3 regions of the Paenarthrobacter sp. JL.01a genome follow, and region 1 is predicted to be linked to each of the others. Evidence: riboswitches for the same ligand, from Rfam matches in the RefSeq annotation. Region 1 holds a riboswitch; each other region holds the start of a gene.
The links. Region 1 has a riboswitch for cyclic di-AMP ahead of N5P29_RS19395 (hypothetical protein). Riboswitches for the same ligand answer to the same signal wherever they lie in the genome.
Positions count from the first base shown of each region.

Region 1 (7,098 bases):
GCCGCAACCCTGACGCATCGCTCTGCCGCGCTGCAGTCGACCATCGGCGTGAACGCCGCCTTGTTCAGTGCGGGTACGGAAACCCACTCGGTGGTCCTGTTCCGCGAATCCGGGGGCCGGGCAGACCACGCGCAGGTCCTGGTCCACTACCAGCTGGAGCTCGCCAAGCGTGCCGGCAGGACCGTGGACCGCGTCATCCTGGGGATCAGCGAGCCTTTTCAGGTGATCAGGCAGCTCGCGGGGGCGTACCGGCAATCCAAGGTCGCAGCCCAAGCCGCTGCGGTTGACCTGCAGCTGGGGGAGTTGGTGGACAGCCGGGCGGTTGGTGTGTACCAGCTTTTCGATCGCCTGCTGGCCCCGGGTGGTTGGGACGACACCGGCTCGGTGCATTTCCGGACACTCGAGGATCAGGATAAGAACGGCGAGCTCCTGCCGGTCCTCGAACTCCTCTACGACAACGACGGCGCGGTCCAGGATGTGGCCGCCAAGCTTCACCTCCACCGGAGCAGCATCTACAACAGGCTGGGCCGGATCCGCCAGCTCATCGGTGCTGATCCGCTCAATGGTGCCATCCGGCTCGAGCTCCACGCGGCCCTCAAGGCGCGGCGCTGGGCGGGGCGGCCAAGGATCTGAGGGCCATGTGAATCGGGCCCACTAACCACATGAGGCAGGCACCCTGCACGGGTGCCTGCCTCAGTGGTGGCTAGGAACGCCTTAAGCGCTGGCAACTCCAGCGGCCCCTCCGGCGTCGGAAAGTGGACGTGCGGCTGCTGCTGCAGTACCGGCCGTGCCACCCGGTGTGGACTGTGGTGCGGGGCAAACGGATGCTCATTGCAACACATCCCGGGCAGCGCTCAGGAGCGATTCCAAGGTGGATGCTTGCGGCTTCGGCGTGTTCGGGTTGCCGGTGGGCCGTGGCTTGGAGGTCTCCGTGGGCGTGGGTGTCGGCGTAGGAGTTGCTGTCGTGGTCGGAGTCGGGGTTGTAGTCGGCGTCGGCGTGGCTGGCGGAGTGGTGACCGTGTCCGACGGCACGTCGCTGGGAGCCGGCGCGGGCTGGGCCGGAGTCGTTCCGGGCGCAGGCGTCGAGGTCACGGGCGGTGCAGCAGCCGGGGCTGCCGCCGAAGGTACCCAAACCGGAGCGGCCAAGGAGACGTGCGGTGAGGGAACCGACGACGGCGAAACCGCCGCAGGTGCCTCCGGGACCGTTGCCGGCTGGCCGGCTTCGGACGAGGCTGAACCCGATGACGACGGGGACGACGCCGTGGTGTAGGACGTCCGTGGTGCCGGTGCGGCGGAGCCCGATTGGCGGTCAGCGTTGCCGCCGCTGGCTTGGTTTGTGGGTGCTTCCTGCCCGAAGAAGGGAAGATGCAGGGCCTGACCCACGGATCCTGCGGTCAGGGCGAGTCCCAGCGCGCCGGCAACAATTGCCATGCGCTGGCTCATGTGCTTCACGGACGCGGCTTTCCGCAGGACGGCTTGGGGTTCGCGGCCGAATGTCGAGGTCGCGCCGAGGCCCGCAGCGTTAAGAGGAGCTGGCGTCTTGGGTGCAGCGGCGGCGGCCGCGGGAATGGCCGCAGTGGCCGGATTTTCCTGCCGGACGATCGGGATGGCGGACGTTGAAGGGCCCGGCGTGGTTGAAGCGGGAGCTGCGGCCCGGGCGGCCTCGACAACCGGGATGGCCGCGGTCGCCGGTTCCGGGGGCACGGATTTCGCTGCCAGGGTTTCTGCCGGCTCAATCACGGCGCGGGCTGCCCGTTCCCGCTCAGCGGCGCGGGCGGCGGCGCGCGTGGTGGGAATCGCCGCAGTGGCGGGTTCCGGCGTCGTACTTTCTGTACCGGCGACCTGTCCGCTGGGTTGGGCCCGACGGCGTCCGGTTGGCTTGGTGCGCTCGCGTTCGAGTTGCGCGCGGCGCGTGTTATCCATGGTTGGGGACATGGTTGTGCCTCTCAACGCCTGCGAGGTTAGCTGTCGGGTTCGGACGAGGCCGTCCGGCCGCTGGTTGCGGCTTCACCCCAAGGGCTTGCGGAGAAAACAAGCCCGGAGAACTGTGGGTCCCCCGTCTCTGCCGCGGGTCTGGCGGATCCTGGATTGCGGCAGAGCCCGGCGTCAATCCAGAAGCGGCCCAGCGGAGATTCGGGTCGCCCTACGACCGTACAGTAGCCGGAAAGTAAAGTCACATTAATGTAACGGGCGGAACGTCCGCCCCTTCGAGAGGGCTCTACCGCTTAGGCTTCGGGGCCGGCCGAAGTCCGGAAGGCACTAGCCTTGGGCGCCTACTGGCCGGTAGACATGAGCTATGGACCTGCCTGTGATGCCGCCCGTTTCGCCCATGCTCGCCAAGTCTGTCCCGAACATCCCCGACGTTGGGCATTACGAGCCCAAGTGGGATGGGTTCCGGACCATCGTCTTCAAGGACGGGGACGAGATCATCCTGGGCAGCCGCAACGAAAAGCCCATGACGCGCTACTTCCCGGAGCTCGTTGAAGCCCTGAAGAGGAACCTTCCGGACAAGTGCGTGGTGGACGGCGAGATCATCCTGATCCAGGGCAACAGGCTGGAGTTCGAGGTGTTGCAGCAGCGGATCCATCCCGCGGACAGCCGGGTGCGGATGCTTGCGGAGAAGACGCCGGCGTCGTTGGTGGCGTTCGACCTTCTTGCCCTCGGCGAGGAGGATCTCACGGTAAAGCCCTTCGCAGAGCGACGCGCGGCCTTGGAGAAAGCCCTCGCCAACGCTGAGCCGCCGGTGTACGTCACGCCCGCGGTGACGGACCTGGAGCGGGCGAAGGAATGGTTCGTGCAGCTTGAGGGAGCAGGGCTCGACGGCGTGCTGTCCAAACCGCTCGACGGCACCTATCAGCCGAACAAGCGGGTGATGTTCAAGACCAAGCATGAGCGGACAGCCGACTGTGTCGTTGCCGGCTTCCGCTGGCACAAGACCGCGAAAGTTGTGGGGTCGATGCTCCTGGGGCTCTACGACGACTCGGGCCGGCTCCATCACGTCGGCGTCGTGGCATCATTCCCCATGGCAAAGCGGGAGGCGTTGGTGGCTGAGCTTGAGCCCTATCAAGTGGAGTTTGCCGAGCATCCCTGGGGTGAGTGGGCCAACCAGGAAGCCGGCGGATCCAGGATGCCCGGTGCCCAGAGCCGGTGGAGCGCGGGCAAGGACTTCTCCTTTGTTCCCCTCCGCCCTGAGCTGGTCATTGAGGTGGCCTACGACTACATGGAGGGCGACCGGTTCCGCCACACGACGCAATTCCGCCGGTGGCGGCCGGACCGGACCCCCGAAAGCTGCACGTATTCGCAGCTGGAGGAGCCTGTGGAGTACGACCTCGGGGAGATACTGAACCTCCCGTAGCCGGGTAATGCCAAACACGTTGCCAACCCGCTGTTGCGTCGCTGGCCAGCAACGCAACAGCGGGTTGGCAACGGAGTTAGCTGTGCCGCCGGGTACTACTCCTCGTGCCCTTGGTCGCTGCTCATGCTTCCTTCAGCAGGGGGCGTTTCGCCCGGGGGTACCCCTCCACCGGGCTCGAGTCCCGTGACGATTCCGTCCAGGGGATCCGGGTTGGCTGAGGCTGCGGGATCATCGTCCTCGTCCTGGCGCATGTCGGGGTCCTCGTGGATGCTGTCCGCGTCCGCTGTGGTGTCAATGGGTCCGGTTGCGCCGCTCACGCCGAAGGTTTGGGGATCGTCTTCCGGGTCATAGCTGGTCATGGTGAACCCTTTCGTCAGTAAGGTGAACCAGTTCGTAAGTAAACTTACTAATTTGCTTGCCCCGCCAGCCTAACGTGATCCGGCTTCCCCCAACAAGGGGCACCCGCGTGTGGGGCCGGCGTCGTCCCCAATCCCTCAGCGGTGCTGCGTTGTGGCGTTGACGAAGCTCCGGATGGCATCCGCCACGGCCTTGGGCCGCATGTGCTGGGCTACGTGTCCCACCCCGGGAATCTCAACCAACCGCCCCTGCGCTACGGCCCGCGAAAGCCGGAGCGACCACTCCGGTCCGGCAACCTGGTCCCGGCTTCCGCGGAGAACCAGGACCGGAGCCTGTATCCGGGAGAGCCGTTCCTCCGTCGGGTACTTCATCATCACGGGCAGTTCGGTGAAGTACCAGCGGGGCCCGCAGCGAAGATAATCGCTGAACACGATCCAATTCGAGGAGGGGCTTTCGCGCAGCATCCCGTCCAAACCCAGGGCAATCGACTGCCGCAGGATGTTCTTGTGCCTGGAATCGACAACAGGACCCATCAACACCACGTGCCGTGCACTCTCCGGCCGGTGCAGGGCCGCCTCGATGGCGAACTGCACTCCCATGGAGTGGCCCACCAGAACGTACGAGTCGATCCCGCGCGATGCCAGTGCTTCGGCAATGAAGGCTCCGTAGTCTTCGATCTGGAGTTGCCGTTCCGGCCGCGGCGTCCCGGCGAAACCGGGCAGGTCCAGGGAATACGTGGGCGCGCTCGCGGCCAGCACAGCGTGCAACCGGGCAAGGTAGCGGTGCGAGACTCCAATGCCGTGGATGAGGATGTAGGCCGGTGCCGCCTCCGGGGCAGTGCCCGGCGCGGGTGTGCCTTCCGTCCAGACGATGCGTCCGGTCAGGCCGAGAACCTCGATGTCGGCGGACAGCAGCGCGGTCATGCGGGGCAAGCCAGGTACGGGGATCGTGAAGCCATACCGCTATTGAACCGCATCAGGGACGAAGGCGATTACTCCCTGGTCGCGTCGTCCGATTCAGCCGGGTCTGCTGCCGGACGTGAAGCGTCAGGTGCGGCCGCCGCATCAGCTGCCTCCCGGCGTCGTGCGATTTTCGCCTCGGTCCACATGGTGACCGCTACGAATACCGTGCACGCGAACATGAAAGTGGCTACAAAGTTCAAACCCATGGCCGAGCCCAAGGGTATGGCAAGGGCCAGCGCAGCCAAACCGGCCACGATATGCCACCCCTTGAAATTGCCCACCGATCAAGCGTAACCCCGGCCTTTACGGGTGCCCGCCTGTTGGCTGGGATCGTTGCTTGATCCTTATCACTCGGATACTTTCAGTCGCTTTTTGAAGTCTCCGCGTCGGCGGTTTCGGCCTGCTGGCGCTTCTGGGTTTCCAGCCACGACATGATGGCGGCCTGCCGGATCCGGCGATGCGTTCCCCGGTATTCCACAGGAATCTCGCCGCGGTCGGTCATGTTCCGCAAATAGGTGTGCGAGATCCCGGCAAGCTCCGCCGCCTGCGAGGTGGTGAGCATTTCCTCCACGCTGCTGACCGTCACCGTTTCGCCCCGCCCAAGTCTCGCCAAGAGGTCGACGACGGCGTCCCGGGCCGCGTCCGGCAGGCGGTGGACCGTGCCGTCCACGAACACGGTGATGTCGTCGCTGTCGTTCAGGGAACGCGCCAGGTTCCGGGCGTCGTCGGCGGGAAGGCCCGCTGTGACCCGGGGAGCTATCAATGCCATGGCAGAAGCCTAGCGGCTGGGAAGGGAAGAACTTACTCCGCGTCCAGGTCCGTTTCCAGCAGCTTCACCAGGGCATCCAGTGCTGCTTCGGCGCCGTCACCCTCGGCCCGCAGCACCACGACGTCGCCCTTGGCGGCGCCAAGCGTCATGAGCGACAGGATGCTGGCGGCGTCCATCGCTTCATCTTCGGGCTGGCCCTGCATGGCGATGGTGACGTCCACCGGCTGTTCGCCCGCGGCCTCGGCGAACAGGGCGGCGGGCCGGGCGTGCAGGCCCGAGCGGCTGGCTACGGTTGCTGTGCGTTCTGGCATGGTTTCTCCTGGTGGTGGATCGGGTTAGAGGCCGAGTTCTTCGAGTACGGGGAGCTTGGCCCGGACCCACTCACGGGCTTCGGTGGCGCTGGGTGCGGACAGCGCCAGGCGGGCAAGTTCCTGTGCCTGCTCCAGGGTGACGGTCTTCAGCACTGTCCCGACGGCGGCCAAGGAGCGCGCGGTCATGGACAGTGTGGTGACACCCAGACCGGTAAGGACGACGGCGAGGGCCGGGTCCGCGGCCGCCTCACCACAGACGCCCACGGGCTTGTTGGCGCCTTCGCGGCCGGCGCCTTCCTGGGCCGCGCCTTCCACGGTGAGCTGGACGAGCCGGAGCACCGCGGGCTGCCAGGGCGTGTTCAGTTCTGCGAGGGGGCCCAGCTGTCGGTCGGCAGCCATGGCGTACTGGGTGAGGTCGTTGGTGCCGAGGGAGGCGAAGCCCACCTCGCGCAGGACGGTGGCGCTGGTCAGCGCGGCGGAGGGGACTTCCACCATGACACCCGGGGTCTGGATTCCGGCAGCGGCACAGAGCGAGGCGAAGCGTCCGGCTTCGGCAGCAGTGGAAATCATCGGTGCCATGACCCACACATCGGCTTCGGACTCCGACGCGGCCCGGGCGATTGCCTCAAGCTGGCGCTCCAGGACGCCGGGCGTGGTGAAGTCGGTGCGGTAGCCGCGAACGCCAAGCGCAGGGTTGGGTTCAGTGGCATCCGTGAGGAAGGGGAGGGGCTTGTCGGCGCCGGCATCCAGCGTGCGAAGGACCACCTTCTTCCCGGGGAAGGCATCGAACACGGCTTTGTAGGCGGCGGCTTGCTCGTCCACTGAGGGCTCGGTGTCCCGCTCGAGGAAGCAGAATTCGGTGCGGAACAGGCCAACACCCTGCGCCCCGAGACCTGCTGCCGCCACGGCGTCCTTGGCACCTCCGACGTTGGCGAGGAGCGGCACCAGGTGGCCGTCCGCCGTCGTGCCGTTTCCGTCGAACGAAGCCAGCGTCGCGGAGGTTTCAGCCCACGCGGTTGCTGAGGCGCGGTGCTCCCCGGTGGGTTCAACTGCCACGAAACCGGCCGCGCCGTCCACGTAGACTTCAGTTCCGTCCGCGATGTCGTCCACGCCGTGAGCGGCCACGACGGCGGGCAGGCCGAGCGAGCGGGCGATGATGGCGGTGTGGGACTGGGGGCCGCCGCCCGAGGTGACCAGTGCGAGGACCTTGGACGGGTCCAGCGTGGCAGTATCTGCCGGTGCGAGGTCTTCGGCCACCAGGATGAAGGGGTTGTCGGAGGACGGGATGCCCGGAGCGGGGACGCCGCGGAGTTCGGCCACGATGCGTGCGCGCACGTCAAGCAC
Region 1 is NZ_CP104877.1:4,085,062-4,092,159, reverse strand. It holds gene N5P29_RS19400 (PucR family transcriptional regulator) at 1-633, shown strand, start outside; gene N5P29_RS19395 (hypothetical protein) at 829-1,923, opposite strand; cyclic di-AMP (ydaO/yuaA leader) riboswitch at 1,939-2,089, opposite strand; gene N5P29_RS19390 (ATP-dependent DNA ligase) at 2,297-3,355, shown strand; gene N5P29_RS19385 (DUF6480 family protein) at 3,451-3,714, opposite strand; gene N5P29_RS19380 (alpha/beta fold hydrolase) at 3,850-4,635, opposite strand; gene N5P29_RS19375 (hypothetical protein) at 4,704-4,955, opposite strand; gene N5P29_RS19370 (helix-turn-helix domain-containing protein) at 5,036-5,443, opposite strand; gene N5P29_RS19365 (HPr family phosphocarrier protein) at 5,476-5,754, opposite strand; gene ptsP (phosphoenolpyruvate--protein phosphotransferase) at 5,779-7,098, opposite strand, start outside.

Region 2 (7,098 bases), 1.4 Mb from region 1:
AGACCGGCTCCAGCCTGCCCTGTGTTTTGTGGATGACGGACATGGAGTCCTCCACCGAAAGGAACTGCTTGCCCTTGGGGTGCTTGTCATCCATGTCCGTGCGGCCGAGCGTGGGCAGGATCAGCGAAGTTTTGCCATGGACAACGTGGGCGCGGTTGGGCTTGGTGGAGATGTGAACGGTCAGTCCCGCCTTTTTCAGGCCCTCCTCCAACGCGGCGGTGTCCGAGCCTGCGGCTGCGAAATTTCCACCCATGGACACGAACACATCCACCTCACCCTTTTCCAGGGCGTGCTGGGTTTCCACTGAGTCGTAGCCGTGGTCCCGCGGCATCGTGAAGCCGAATTCCTTATCCAATGCGGCAAGGAAGGATTCCTTCGGCTTCTCCCAGATGCCCATGGTGCGGTCGCCCTGGACGTTCGAGTGGCCACGGACCGGACAGGCGCCGGCGCCGCGCTTGCCGAAGTTGCCCTGCAGCAACAGCAGGTTGATGATCTCGCGCAGTGTGTCCACCGAGTGCGGCTGCTGGGTCAGTCCAAGCGCCCAACAGATGATGGTGGCCTTCGAGGCCGCCATCATCGAGGCCACCTTCGTGATCCCGGCCCGCGACAGACCCGTTGCCCGTTCCGTTTGTTCCCAGTCCAGCACAGAACGCGCCTGCCGGTAGGCGTCAAAGCCTTCGGTCTGGCTTTCGATGAATGAATGGTCGACGACGGTACCCGGGTTGAGTTTCTCTTCCGCCAGGAGCAGGTGGCCAAGTGCCTGGAACAGCGCCAAGTCACCCCCTACCTTGATCTGCAGGAACTCGTCGGCGATGGTGGTCCCGCCACCGATCACGCCATTGAGGGACTGGGGGTCCTTGAAGTTCAGCAGTCCGGCTTCAGGGAGCGGATTGACGGCCACTACCTTGCCGCCGTTGTTTTTGCAGTCGCGAAGGGCGGACAACATGCGCGGGTGGTTGGTTCCCGGGTTCTGGCCCACCACCAGCACCAGCTGGGAGTGGTGGATGTCCTCAAGGGAAACGGTGCCCTTGCCGATTCCGATCGTGGGGTTCAGCGCACTTCCCGAGGACTCATGGCACATGTTGGAACAGTCCGGCAGGTTGTTGGTGCCCAGGCTGCGCGCGAACAGCTGGTACATGAAGGCGGTCTCGTTGGCTGTCCGGCCCGAGGTGTAGAACACGCACTTATCCGGGGTGGTGGCGTTGATGTGGTCCCCGACCAGCGCGAAAGCTTCCGTCCAGCTGATGGGTGAATAGTGCGTGTCCCCGGGCCTGATCACTACCGGCTCCGAAATGCGGCCCTGGCTGCCCAGCCAGTACTCCGTTTTGCCTTCAAGTTCGGCGATGGAGTGGTCGGCCCAAAATTGTGAGCCAACAGTGCGCGTAGTGCTTTCTTCGGCGATGGCCTTGGCACCGTTCTCGCAGAACTCCGCAGGGCTCCGCCGTCCGGTGATGGACTCCGGCCACGCGCAGCCCGGGCAGTCGAAACCATCACGCTGGTTGACCCTCAGCATGGAACGGACAGTGCGGGTTACTCCGGCTTGGGCGTAGCCGCGTTCGAGGGCCACTGTGACGGCTTTGACTCCTGCCGCGGCTCGTTTGGGCGGGTGGATCTGCAGGTCATCTTCATTGATGTCCTGTTCGGGAGCATGCCTGTTCATGAGTCCATCATTGCACCTTGCAGCCGCTGGTTTTCGCCACAAGTAACACTGCAGCCGCCTCGCGCTCAGGCGTCCAGTCCGCTCCAGTCCACAGGTCCCGACGACGGCTTCCGCTGCGGGCGCGCGGCCGTTTTCCGGGGCTTGTCCTCGGGGGATTTGGGCACGGGCAACGCCCTCCCCCAGGGCAAGGGGAAAGCCTGGACAGGTTCACCCAGCTGGACTCCATGCGGGGGAACCACCATCACGCCGTCCGCACCGGCGAGCCCACGCATCATGCCCGGCCCCGCGTGTTGGGCCGGCGATGCCAGGCCGTACACCAGCTTGAACGGCATTAGCCGCGTCCGTCCGGGCTCCGCGTCGATGGTGGTGCCACAGGGAACCTCTCCCACCTCGCCCAGCTGCCGGTGCCCCAGCGCCGCAAGCAAAGGTGCCCCGATGGTGAACAAGGCCATCATGGCCGCCAACGGGTTGCCCGGCAGCCCCACCACGAAGCGGCCGTCCGGCAGCTCGGCCAAAACGGCGGGATGCCCCGGCCGCATAGCGATGCCGTCAATCAGCAGCCGGCCTCCGAGTTCGGCCACAGCCCGCCGGAAATGGTCCGTACCGGAGCGGCCGGTCCCGCCGGTGGTAATAACGACGTCGGCAGGCGGCTCCGCTTCTGCGTCCGGATCACCCGGTGCCGGCTCCGTGTCCTGGAGCGCAGCCAGCCACTCCTCGTAGCTGTCGCCCACCCTGAGCTGCTCCCCTGCGATACCGCCGAGGAGTTCCACCACGGAACCAAGCTGTGGCCCGAAGGTGTCGCGTACCTGGCCAGGCTGCGGCACTCCGCGTTCCACTACCTCCGAGCCCGTCAACAGGAACCGGACCAAGGGTTTGCCTACAACGTCTAGGTGGTCCAGGCCCGCCAGGGCCGCGAGGGCAATGTGCGCGGGATTTACGACTGTTCCGGCCTTGAGCAGGACGTCCCCAGCTGCGGCTTCTTCCGCGGCTTTGCGGATGTGTTGGCCGTTGCGCGGTTCCCCCGGCTTGGCGGCGCCGCCGAGCGCGAGAAGCGGCAGGCCGTCGTCGTCCGTGGTGATGACGCCGCTCTCGCTGCGCAGCACCGCCTTGGCGCCTGGAGGTATCAGGCCACCGGTGACGATCGGGCTTGCCTGGTGGGGTGCCAGCCTCTGGCCGGGGTCACTGAGTATCCACGGACCGCTTCCGTTCACCGCCCAGCCGTCCATGGCGGAGGATGCGTAGTGCGGCATGTCCTGGACCGCCAGGGCATCCGACGCAAGGGTCCGGCCAAGGGCGGCCTTCAGCGGGACCGGACCGGCCGGTATGGGCGTGGCGACGTCGAACGCACGCTGCCGGGCTTCCTGCCAGGTGTGCGCCGCGTGGTGGCCCTCGCCGGGGGCCTCCGTCATTCGGCGTCAGTCCCGGATTCCGAGTACTCCTTGGCAATCTTCCGGGCCAGGTCCAAGGCGGCATTCATGGAGGCATCATCGCTGGCCTGGCCGATGCCGCGGGCCATGCCGGCAGCATATCCGGCAATGAAGGTAGTGAGCGGGGCAGCCGGGCGGACCACGGAGTGCGCGGCCACTCCTGCCACAGCGAGCACCTCGTTGATGTCCACTTCCACACCCTCCAGCTCAAAGGCCTGCAGCAATGTGCGGCACCAATCCTCGAGCGTCTCTTCCTGGCTCTTCACGTCCGCCTCCAACTCGTAGTCAATACCCAGGGCCGCGGCGTCTTCCCACGTATCCACGTCATCCGTAGACCCTGCCGGGACGTCAACGTCCAGCAGGTTCAGCCTAGCAAGCAGCCTGAACACCGGAGAGTCCGTTAATCCCGAACCTGCCGACGCCACAGCCACTTCCCGTTCCAAGGCAGCTGTGCTGTAGACCCCCAACAAAGGCTGCTTGCGGCCGTCAACGGATACCGCCATAGCCCCCTCCACCGTGGGATTCGCCTGGAGCGCCTCCAACAGCCGGCCCAGTCCCTCGGAGGCTCTGGGCATATCGCAGGCCAGAACCAGGGTCCATTCAGAGGGCGGCCTCGTTTTCAGGACTGCCAGTCCTGCCGCAATCGCAGCTGCAGGCCCGGCAAAAACAGGCTCCTCACGAGCGATCAGCACCGATTCGGGCAGTGAGTCATTCTGAACGCCGGGTCCCACCACAACCACCGCTGCCGCACCCCGGGCAGTCTTGAGGGCATGCGAAAGGAGGGTGTCGCCGTCGTACTTCAACGATGGCTTGGGCACGCCACCGAGGCGGGTGGCCCTGCCACCCGCCAGAATCACGGCGTTGAACTCCATCCGCCCAGAGTACCCGGACGGCCGGAGCTGAGCAGAAATCGATCAGGCAGCGGATTCCGGCAACAGGAACGGGTCCCAGTCCGGCGCAGGTTTCTCGAGTTCTTTGATCTGCCACATGGTTCCCTGGGGCACACCGGGTTTGAAACGGAGTTTCCATCCCATTTCGGCCAGTGTGTGGTCGCTCTTGGCGTTATTGCATTTCAAGCACGCCGCAACCAGGTTTTCCCAGGAATCCGCGCCGCCCCTGGATTTGGGGTGGACGTGGTCTATGGTGTGGGCTGTTTTCCCGCAATAGGCGCAACGATGGCCATCGCGGCGAAGAACTCCGCGACGGCTCACGGCAGTGATCCTGTTGTACTTGGGACGGATGTAGCGGTTCAGGAGGATTACGGAGGGGCGTCCGAGAATCTCCTGTGGCCCGACGACAGGCTCGTCGCCTTCGGCCACTACGCTAGCTTTCCCAGTGAGCACAAGGACCAGCGCCCGGCGGAAGGTAATAACCGCCAGCGGTTCATATCCAGCATTCAGAACGAGTGTGCGCATGCACGTACCTCTTCACGGCCGCACCCGTCAGGGGCACGAGGGCCGGCTGCCCTCTGCATGTACGGGCTGTGGATCGACAACACAAGAGTAAGCACTTATATGCCGTATCAACGAATTTATTTGTCGATTCGCTCACAGTGTCCGCAAAAATTCATGCGCGGTTAAAGCAGAACACCCCGCCGGCAACTGCCTGCGGGGTGTTCCTGGGAGTCAATGACTAGCCGTTGACGCGGATGAAAACCGGTCCGGAGCCGACGTTGACGCTGAACAGTGCCGTGGTGGATCCGTTCCATCCACCATGGACTGCCATGCCGTTGCCGACGTAAACAGCGATGTGTGCCTGTCCGGCAAGACCGCCGTTGGCGTAGTAGGCGAGGTCGCCGGGCTGTGCTTCGGCTGCGCTGACGGTGCGGCCGAGGGAGAGGTAGCCGGCGGGCCAGTCGTGGAAGTGGATGCCGACAGCAGCAAGGGAGTTGGTGACCAGCATGGTGCAGTCCTGCGTGACGCCGAGCTGAGCGTAGGCGGCGGCAGCAATGGCTGCGCCGAGTCCGCTGGAGGCTGCCGGAGCTGCAGGCGCCGGGGTTGCGGCGTTGACGGCCAGTGTGGCGTTGGCGGCCGGAGCCGTGGTGGCCTTGGGCGTCTTTGCTTCAACCTTGGCTGGAGCCTCTTCCACTACGGGAGCGGGAGCTTCCACGGTGGTGACAACAGGACGCTCGTAGGAGATGGCGACCGTGGAGTCCGCCGCGATCGTGGCCTGGGCAACCGACTGGACGTCGAGGGCGGAGGTCGCCGTCGACTCGCGGTCCACGTTCGATTCAGCAGCGTTGGCAGCGATACCGCTGGTCAGGACCAAACCTGAAGCTGCGGCGATGACTGCTGCCTGGCGGCCGACGCCACCGGCGTTGACACTGACGGCCTTGGCGATCACGGCAAGCGAGCTGGTCTTGGGGGCCTCAGCGCGGTGCCGTGCAACTTTGTTTGCACTGGTCATTGTTTTTCTCTTTCGTATCCGCAGGCAGTTGGGGTACCTGCGGGTAGTGGGCCGGCTGGCAGGGGTACGTCAGCCAGCCCCGAATCGGTGTGTTTTAGCGGAGGGTGAAGAAAGAAGACGTGCCCGTGGAAGCCACGGAATGCAGCAGGGTGCCCTGTCCGGGGTTCAAAGCGCTGATCATCATGCCGTTGCCGACGTAGATACCCACATGGGCTCCGCCGTTCTGCATGACAAGGTCACCGGGCTGCGGCGTGCTGGTGGCCTTCATCGCCGTCCAGGCGTTCACGCGGGGGATGCTGATGCCGGCCTGCGCGTAGACCCACTGGGTGAAGCCGGAGCAGTCCCAACCGGCGGGGGTGGTGCCGCCCCACACGTACGGGGAGCCGATTCCGGTGTAGGCGATGGCGGCGAGCCCGGATGCTGCCGCGCTTGCAGCGGAATCCTTGGTTTCGGAGGACTTGGCGGTGACTGCCGTGGCGTCATCTGCGGTGCGCTCGGTTACCTGGGCTGCCCGCTGGACGACCTTGGGGGCTTCCTTGGTGGCCACGACCGGGCTCTCGAAGGAAACGGTGGCTGTGGGCTCTGCGGTGACAACTGCGGTGGCAGCCAGCTGCTGGGTGCTGGAAACTTCCGAGGTGGTGACATCGGTGCCGGCGGCGTTGGCCGGCAGTCCGACGGTGAGGACGAGGCCTGAGGCTGCTGCCAGCACGGCGGCCTGGCGGCCTACGGTACCGGCGTTTGACGAAACAGCCTTCGAAAGAGTGTTCAACGGGTTCGAACGAACCGTTTCAGCGCGGTGGCGCGCAGGGGTAGTGCGTGATGACACGTAGGTAGCCTCTCCCAATGCCTGCGAGGTGAGCTGTCGGATTCGGATGGGAGTCATCCGGCCGCGCTGCTTCCTGGGAAGCTTTGCGACTTAACCCCAAGGCCTTCATGCGAAGACCAAAAGTGGTTCCCCCGCCCCTGCCAGACGAATTTTGCGAACGGACCTCGAGTGGTGGCAGAGCTAGGCAATCCACTCAAGTGCATCGGCCCCCTAAAAAGCCGATGCGCTCTGAAGGTTATAACAATTGAAAGCGAATGTCACATTCAGGTCACGAGACGTGTCATCAATGCGAGAGAGGACCATCAACTGGCTTAGAGCCAGCCCATGGGGTCGACGACTTCGCCGTTGACCTGGACCTCGAAGTGGAGGTGGCAGCCGGTGGAGGCGCCTGTGGTGCCACTGAGGGCAACGGTGTCGCCGCGGTTGACCGTCTGGCCCACTTGGACGTTGAACGAAGACAGGTGGTTGTACGTGGTCTCAAGGCCGTTTCCGTGGTCCACGACCACGCGGTTGCCTCCGCCGTACTCATGCCATCCGGCGAAGGTCACTTTGCCGGCCGCAGCCGCGTGCACGGCAGTGCCGCACTGGGCGACGAAGTCCTGGCCGCGGTGGAAGTCGCCGGTTCCGCCGGTCAGGGGGCTGACGCGGTAACCGAAAGGCGACGCCGTGACCAAGGAGTCAAGGGGGCTGCCCAGGGTTCCCAGGGAGGAGGACCGCTGGATGCTGCCGGCGGACTGTGCGCTGAGCAGTTGCTTCAGCTTTCCATCGGGGTCGGCGGC
Region 2 is NZ_CP104877.1:1,034,235-1,041,332, reverse strand. It holds gene N5P29_RS05125 (FdhF/YdeP family oxidoreductase) at 1-1,660, opposite strand, end outside; gene N5P29_RS05120 (molybdopterin molybdotransferase MoeA) at 1,726-3,069, opposite strand; gene N5P29_RS05115 (NTP transferase domain-containing protein) at 3,066-3,959, opposite strand; gene N5P29_RS05110 (HNH endonuclease) at 4,002-4,502, opposite strand; gene N5P29_RS05105 (NlpC/P60 family protein) at 4,720-5,493, opposite strand; gene N5P29_RS05100 (C40 family peptidase) at 5,588-6,319, opposite strand; cyclic di-AMP (ydaO/yuaA leader) riboswitch at 6,324-6,492, opposite strand; gene N5P29_RS05095 (M23 family metallopeptidase) at 6,631-7,098, opposite strand, start outside.
Region 2: linked by a shared signal. The riboswitch ahead of N5P29_RS05100 (C40 family peptidase) and the one ahead of N5P29_RS19395 (hypothetical protein) in region 1 are both predicted to bind cyclic di-AMP.

Region 3 (7,098 bases), 710 kb from region 1:
GAGTCCGTCGTGGATTTCGTCAGCCCGGGAAAAGGACAGACGGATTTCGCGTTCTGCAGTCATTGCAGGGGTCATTTGGGGGCCTCCTATTACTTGCCGCATGCGAGGGCGACCCATCAATCATAGTCGCTGGAGGCCTAATATTTGTAAGATGACTGGCAAGGGCGTGATCTGAGTCTCAGCCACGCGAGTTGGCATTTAATGCCAATGTTTGGACAAAACACTGTCATTAAGTGCCAACTCGGCGGTGACCGAGGCCGGGAGACACGGCGGTGAGCGACGCGACCCCAATGGACGTGGTGGCGGGATTCGAACCCGCGTACGCTGCTTTGCAGGCAGCTCCCTGGCCTCTCGGGCACACCACGTGCAAACGACACTAGGCGCCCGGCAGCGGCAGGTTCAACGTTGGTTTCCCGAGCTTTCGCCGCGCTACGCGGTGTTGCTTTTGGTTGCGGCTGGTGACGCCCGCCGGGACATCGTCGCGCGCCGGGACGAGGCAGCCCTCCGGGCCACCCTTGCGACGCCGGCCGCCGCCACGAGGGTCAGGATGGCTGCCGCCATGTGCGTGTAGAGCATGATGTGTGGCGAACCACCGATGGAGGCTGCCACCGCCGTCGCGTCGCCCAGAGCCTGCCCGGCACCATGGAGATGCTCAAACCATCCATTGCCGGGGAAATAGCCGCCGAATGCGGCAAAGCCAAAGTGCAACAGCTGCTGGGCCACGCCGGAGATGAGCAGCAGGATCAAGGGCCCATGAACCCAGCGCGCCAGGAGCTGCGCCGCCAGGCAGCACAGCGCGGCGAGTCCGAGGAGGACAGGGAAGGCCGGCGAACTGCCACCAGCCAGCATGTGGGCTGCCAGGCCCAGGCCAACGGCGATCAGCCCGGATACCCAGGCCCACTTGTCCTGCACAGGAACTGCGCCCATCGCCATCCTTCCCTCCACACAGGCTAAGCGGAGGATGGCGCCAAAAACAGGCCTACGTGAGCAACGTGTTGACCAGCCGGGCCGCAACTTTGGCGGTACGGGAATCAATGTCGAATGACGGGTTCAGCTCAGCCACGTCCAGGTGCAGCAGCTTTCCGCTGGCTGCAACCTGGCGGCACACTGCACTGATCACGGGCAGCGGCACGCCATACGCCGCAGGCGCGCTGACTCCCGGGGCCACCGAAGCCGGCATCACATCAAGGTCAATCGTCAGGTAGAGCACATCGATGCCAGCCAGGAAGTCGGCAACGAAAACCTCCACGGCTTCGGGGGAGCAGTCCTCATCCAGCAGGTACTTCACACCCAGGCGGTGCGCGGTGTCGAACAGCGTGGGCGTGTTGTTCGGCTGCGAGATTCCGACGACGGCGTACTGCAGTCCGCGCCCGGCGGCAGCTTCCGCGTGGGCCATCTGGAGGAACGGTGTGCCCGAGCTAGGTATCGGCTCGTCCCTCAGGTCAAAGTGGGCATCCAGGTTCAAAACGCCGAGCCGCTTGCCGCTCCGCACCGCTTCCGACCCGGCAACGCCCAAGTAGCTGGCAAACGCGGTCTCGTGGCCGCCGCCCAGCACCACGGTGAGGTTACCGGCGTCGAGCAATTCCGAAATGGCGCGGCCGGCGCGCTCCTGGCCCGCTTCCAGTGAGTCGTCCTCCACAACCACATCACCGGCGTCGAACATGTCGCGGTCGAGGTGGTACGCAAGGGGACCCAGCGCCGAACGGATGGCGGCCGGAGCTGCGGCGGCACCCACGCGTCCCTTGTTGCGGAGGACGCCGGCGTCGCTGCGGAAACCAAGCACGACGGCGGGACGCGAGGCTGCGTCGCCAGCTTCGGGCGTGTGCGGGGTGATGGCCTGCCACCAGCGGCGGTGTTCCGGGCCGTCGCCATCGAAACGGCCGGTCCACGGAGTGGGGCTGACATCTACGGTGATGTGGCTGGTTTGCATGCTTAAAGCACACCGGACCCGGACTGCTTAAAACAGCAGTTCCGGGTCCGGAGTGTCTGAAATACCGGAATGCCAACCCGGCGCAGCACTACTTGACGCCCAACAGCTCCTCCACGGTTCCAATGCCGAAGAACAGCAGGAACGCCGCGGCCACAGCCCACATCAGGGGGTGGACTTCGCGGGCTCGGCCCTGGAACGTGCGGATGAGGACGAAGGAAATGAAGCCGGCACCCAGGCCGTTGGCGATGGAGTAAGTGAACGGCATCAGGGCGATGGTCAGGAACGCGGGAATGCCGACACCCCAGTCCTGCCAATCGATCTTGCCCACTTGGGACACCATCATGAAGCCCACAACCACCAGGGCGGGAGCGACAGCCTCGAAGGGCACCAGGTTGATCAGCGGCGTGAAGAACATGGCAATGAGGAAGAGAACGCCGGTGACGATCGAGGCGAGCCCGGTGCGTGCACCTTCGCCGATGCCAGCGCCGGACTCCACGAAGATCTGGTTGGAGGAAACCGATGCGCCACCGCCCACAATCGCGCCGAGGGCGTCCACCTGGAGCACGCGGTCCACATTGGGGATGTTGCCGTCCTTGTCGACGGTGCCTGCCTCGTTTGCCAGGCCCACCATGGTGCCCATGGCATCGAAGAAGATGCTGAGCAGGATCACGAATGCCAGGAGCGCAGCTGCGATGAATCCGAGGTGTTGGAAGGCGCCGAACGGGTTTGCCTTGCCGATCAGGGAAAGATCCGGGGCGCCCCATTCGGACAGGGTGGGGGCCACTAGCGACCAGCCGCGGGGGTTGACGTTCTTGCCGTCGAAGCTGGGGCCGATGTGAAGGGTGAACTCGAGGATGGCGGCCAACGCCGTGGAAACCACGATGCCGATCAGGATCGCGCCACGGACCTTGCGGACCACCAGCGCGATGGTCAGGATCAGGCCGACGGCGAACACCAGCGTGGGCCAGCCCATGAGCTTGCCGTCAACGCCGAGGCCCAGCGGAACGGTGGTGCCCGCGGCGTCCGGGATGCGGCGGACGAAGCCCGCGTTCACCAGGCCGATCAGGGCGATGAACAGGCCGATGCCCACCACGATCGCGGTCTTGAGGGCTTCGGGCACGGCCTTGAACACAGCCGTGCGGAAGCCTGTGAGGACCAGGATCAGCATGGTGACGCCGGACAGGACCACCAGGCCCATCATGTCCGGCCAGGTCAGCTGTGGATGGGAGGCGACAGTGACCGCCACGAAGGCATTAACGCCCAGCCCGGTGGCCACAGCGAAGGGGTGCTTGGCCCAGGCGCCCATCAGGATGGTCAGGATGCCGGCAACGAAAGCCGTGGTGGCCGCAACCGCCGTGAAGCCCAGGGACGCGCCGCTGGAATCGGCGCCCGAGAGGATCAGCGGGTTCAGCACCACGATGTAGCTCATGGCGAAAAATGTCGCGAAACCGCCGCGGATTTCCCTTGAATACGTGGAGCCACGTTCGGAAATCTTGAAGTAGCGGTCCACTGCAGAACCTTGTTTAAGCATGAAGGTCTCCGGGTTTTGGGGGGAGTGTGCTATCAAATCCTATGCCGTGGAATGTGGGGGCTTCGGACCATTCCCCTAGTCTGTAAGGAAGCCAACACTAGGAGAAACCGCCCCATGCGTACCATCCGCCCGCTTCTGGCCGCCGTCGTCGCCGCCTTTGCCTTCGCCTCCGCCCTGCTGTTTTCCGCGGCACCGGCGTCCGCGCACGACGTCGCGGAATCCACGGCGCCGGCGAACGGTGCCACCGTGGCTGAAGTTCCGGCGTCGGTCTCCATTACGTTCAACAACCGGCCCCTGGCCATCGGTTCGGGCGTCACTGTAACCGCCGGCGGTGAAAACTGGGCTGACGGACCCGTGGAAATCATCGACAGCCAGGCGGTGCAGAAGCTTCGCGCGGGCGCCCCTGCGGGGGAGTACACCGTGGTTTGGCGCGTCGTCAGCTCCGATTCGCACCCCATCGAAGGCACCTTCAAGTTCACGGCCACCGCTGGAAGCACGACGGCGGCCAGCGGCTCCGCAGCGGCCTCACCTTCCGGATCGGCGACGTCGGCCACGGTCCCGTCCGTGGGTTCGGCACCTCCGGGAACCGGCAGCAGCGCTCCCGCGGCTGACGCGTCCCAGCCTTTCCCATGGAGCATCGTTGTGATCGCAGCAGTGGCAGTTGGGCTCGTGATCTTCCTTGCTGTGACAGCACGGAAGAAACTTGCTGCTTCCGATGACTCGGAAGGCCCCGCATCCGCGGAATGACGGGCTTTTCTACATAGCTGCGAATATCTCGGTTCGGTCACTGCGACACGCCAAGGCAACGGTTCCCGTTACTTAAATGTGACTTCGCAGCGATCATCGCGTACGGTGGTACCTGTGCCTGTTCCACGTAGCAGGCACTTCCGGCCTGATTGCCTAGCTCTGCCGCAGTCCGGAATCCGTTCGCAGACAAACCTACGGCAGAGACGGGGAACCCAATTTGGGCCGCTTACGAGCGCGCCTTGGGGTGAAGTCACGAAGCTTCCGCTCAGCGGGAGATAGTGGCCGGGTGACTCCCATCCGAATCCGACAGCTAACCTCGCAGGCATCGGGAGAGGCTCTTTCATGTCTTCACGCATTCTTCGCGGCCGTCGTAAGGCGGACAGCGTACGTCCTAATCCGTTCATCTCCATCTCCAAGGCAGTTGCCAGCAACGCTTCCGGCGCTGGCCGCCAGGCAGCCGTTATCGCAGCAGCTTCCGGACTCGTGCTGACCGGCTCCGTAGCTGCCCACGCAGCCGAGGCTCCGGCCCAGCGTGACTCCAGCCCTGCCACGGTCGCCGAGACCGCATCCGAGGCTCCGACCCAGGTTGTAACCGCCCTTTCGACGGCGACCATCAACTTCGAGCGTCCCGCAGTTGCTTCTGTTGCGGCTCCGGTCATCGAAAAGCCGGCTCCGGTCGTTGAGGCCCCCGCTCCCAAGACCGCTACCGTCGCTGCTGCTGCGGCTCCTGTCGCCGCCCAGGCTGCAGTTGCTGCTCCGGCCGCTGTTGCTCCTGCTGCCGCTCCGGTAGCTGCGGCTCCTGCCGCTGGTGGCGTCAACGCTGCCATGGTTGCCTCGGCTTACGCCCAGATCGGCATCATGCAGGACTGCACCGCCATGGTTGAGCGGGCCCTCGGCTCCGCAGGCATCCCTGTTGGCGACCTGGCACCCATGCAGTTCATGAACTACGGCAAGGTTGTCAGTGACCCCCAGCCGGGCGACATGATCGTCCAGTCGGGCCACGTTGCCATCTACATCGGCAACGGCCAGGCCATCAGCGGTGGCATCAACGGCAACCAGACGGGCATCCACCCGATCAGCTGGCTGACCGCGACGGGTCCCATCACCTACGTACGCGCTGGCGCATAAGCCTCACGCATCAACGCAAAGGCCGGTGTCTTCCGAAGATTGATTCTTCGAGGACACCGGCCTTTGGGCTTTAAGTATGGGTTTGCAGCGCCTGCGCAGCTAGGCAATGGCGATGCCAGGGCCGCCGGGCAGTGCAACCTTTGAGGAGATTGCCTGGCCAACCGCCTTGGCCTGCCGGAGCACTTCCTTGGGCGTCGGCGTGATGAGTTCTCCCACGCCCACCAGATGCATGCCCACGGCGCGCATGGCGGACACGAGGTTCTGCCCCACGGCGATGCCCAGTTCGGCCAGCATCCGCCGCAGTTGGCTCTGCGCGCAACGCGTCACCACCACATGGTCCGCCAGGAGGATTCCATTGGCTGTGTGCACTGCCCATTGGCGAGGTGCTGATTCAAGGGGGCCTGACGCGAGGAGCCCGTTCCGGGTCATGCTCGCGGCAAGTCCGTAGCCAATGTGTTGGGATGCGTCGGCGCCCAGGAAATCGAGGCGTACGGCCCGCGTGGTGTTGCGAACATCCAGATGGTGGCTTGCCGCGTAATTGCGCAGGTGGCGGAGGATCTCGTTGCGTTCCTGGATGGAGGCGGGATCGGCTACCTCGCAGCGTTGCAACATACCTGTGTGGACGGCGGGGCCGGAGGCCGACAAGGCGCCGAAGCCATCCACCACGATGGAGCCCACGCCGTAGCGGCTAAGTTCGCTGGCAACGGCCAAGCCGGACAGGCCGGCACCTATGACCACGGTGGTAGTGCGTTCGGTGCCGGAATCAGGCGCGTGTGACACTGCTTGGTTCCTCCTTGACGTGTGTGCCTTCCGGCATCGCGTGGGATCGCGTCCGAGTTCCCCAAGCGGCCGCAAACAAATGGCCGGTTTGTGTTGTTGGACACGTTGGCCGGCCATTCGGTGACTCGAACATTACCTAACTTTTTCGCCCGTGGATAGCCTCCCGGGGCAGCGTGTTTTGCGCGTTCGTCGGCAGCATTAAACCGGTGTCCCGGAACCGAGCCCTGACCGTTATACACATAGCGTCAACCCACCTTGATTCGGTCCTCCCGACCGAGAATAGTGAGCACTGGAGGGAGAAATTTAACATTTCACCAACCCTGGCCATTGACAATGGAGCCATCCGGGAATCCGATCCGGAGAACCTCTGGCAGAATGGCCGGAACATCAAGCAGTAGGTGGAGAGGCGGGCCCCAAATGGACCAGCACGGCAGACACAGTGAAGAGCCACAGGACGGCGAGGGCCTGACGGTAGCACCGGGCGGCATCGTCGTGGGAGTGGACGGTTCGGAGCACGGGCAGTGTGCCTTGGTCTGGGCCGCGCGCGAGGCAGAACGCAGGCAGCTTCCGCTGCATATCGTCACTGCCTACTCGGTGCCGATCTTCGCCGCCTCCGGGCTGGACGGCGGATATGCCACCGTGGACGATTCGGTCATTCGCGAAGGCGCCGAAGCCATTGTCCGCCAGGCCATGGACAAGGTGGCCCGATACTCCATCGACGTCGATGCTTCGGTCGAAAACGGGGACGCCGCCGGCGTACTGCTGGATCTCTCGTCGGAGGCGGCACTCCTGGTTTTCGGCAGCCGCGGACGCGGTGGTTTCGTTGGCCGCTTGCTGGGATCTGTCAGCAGTGCTTTGCCTGCCCACGCCAAGTGCCCCACGGTTACAGTCCCGCTCTACTGCGCCGACCGCCTCGGCGAGAATACCGAGGACAAACACATCAAGGCTGAACACGCCAAAGCCGGTCCCCGTGTCGTGGAAA
Region 3 is NZ_CP104877.1:392,765-399,862, forward strand. It holds gene N5P29_RS01945 (hypothetical protein) at 1-75, opposite strand, end outside; tRNA gene N5P29_RS01950 (tRNA-Cys) at 292-365, opposite strand; gene N5P29_RS01955 (hypothetical protein) at 430-927, opposite strand; gene hutG (formimidoylglutamase) at 980-1,930, opposite strand; gene N5P29_RS01965 (NCS2 family permease) at 2,019-3,461, opposite strand; gene N5P29_RS01970 (copper resistance CopC family protein) at 3,576-4,208, shown strand; cyclic di-AMP (ydaO/yuaA leader) riboswitch at 4,359-4,547, shown strand; gene N5P29_RS01975 (NlpC/P60 family protein) at 4,551-5,336, shown strand; gene N5P29_RS01980 (NAD(P)/FAD-dependent oxidoreductase) at 5,436-6,116, opposite strand; gene N5P29_RS01985 (universal stress protein) at 6,534-7,098, shown strand, end outside.
Region 3: linked by a shared signal. The riboswitch ahead of N5P29_RS01975 (NlpC/P60 family protein) and the one ahead of N5P29_RS19395 (hypothetical protein) in region 1 are both predicted to bind cyclic di-AMP.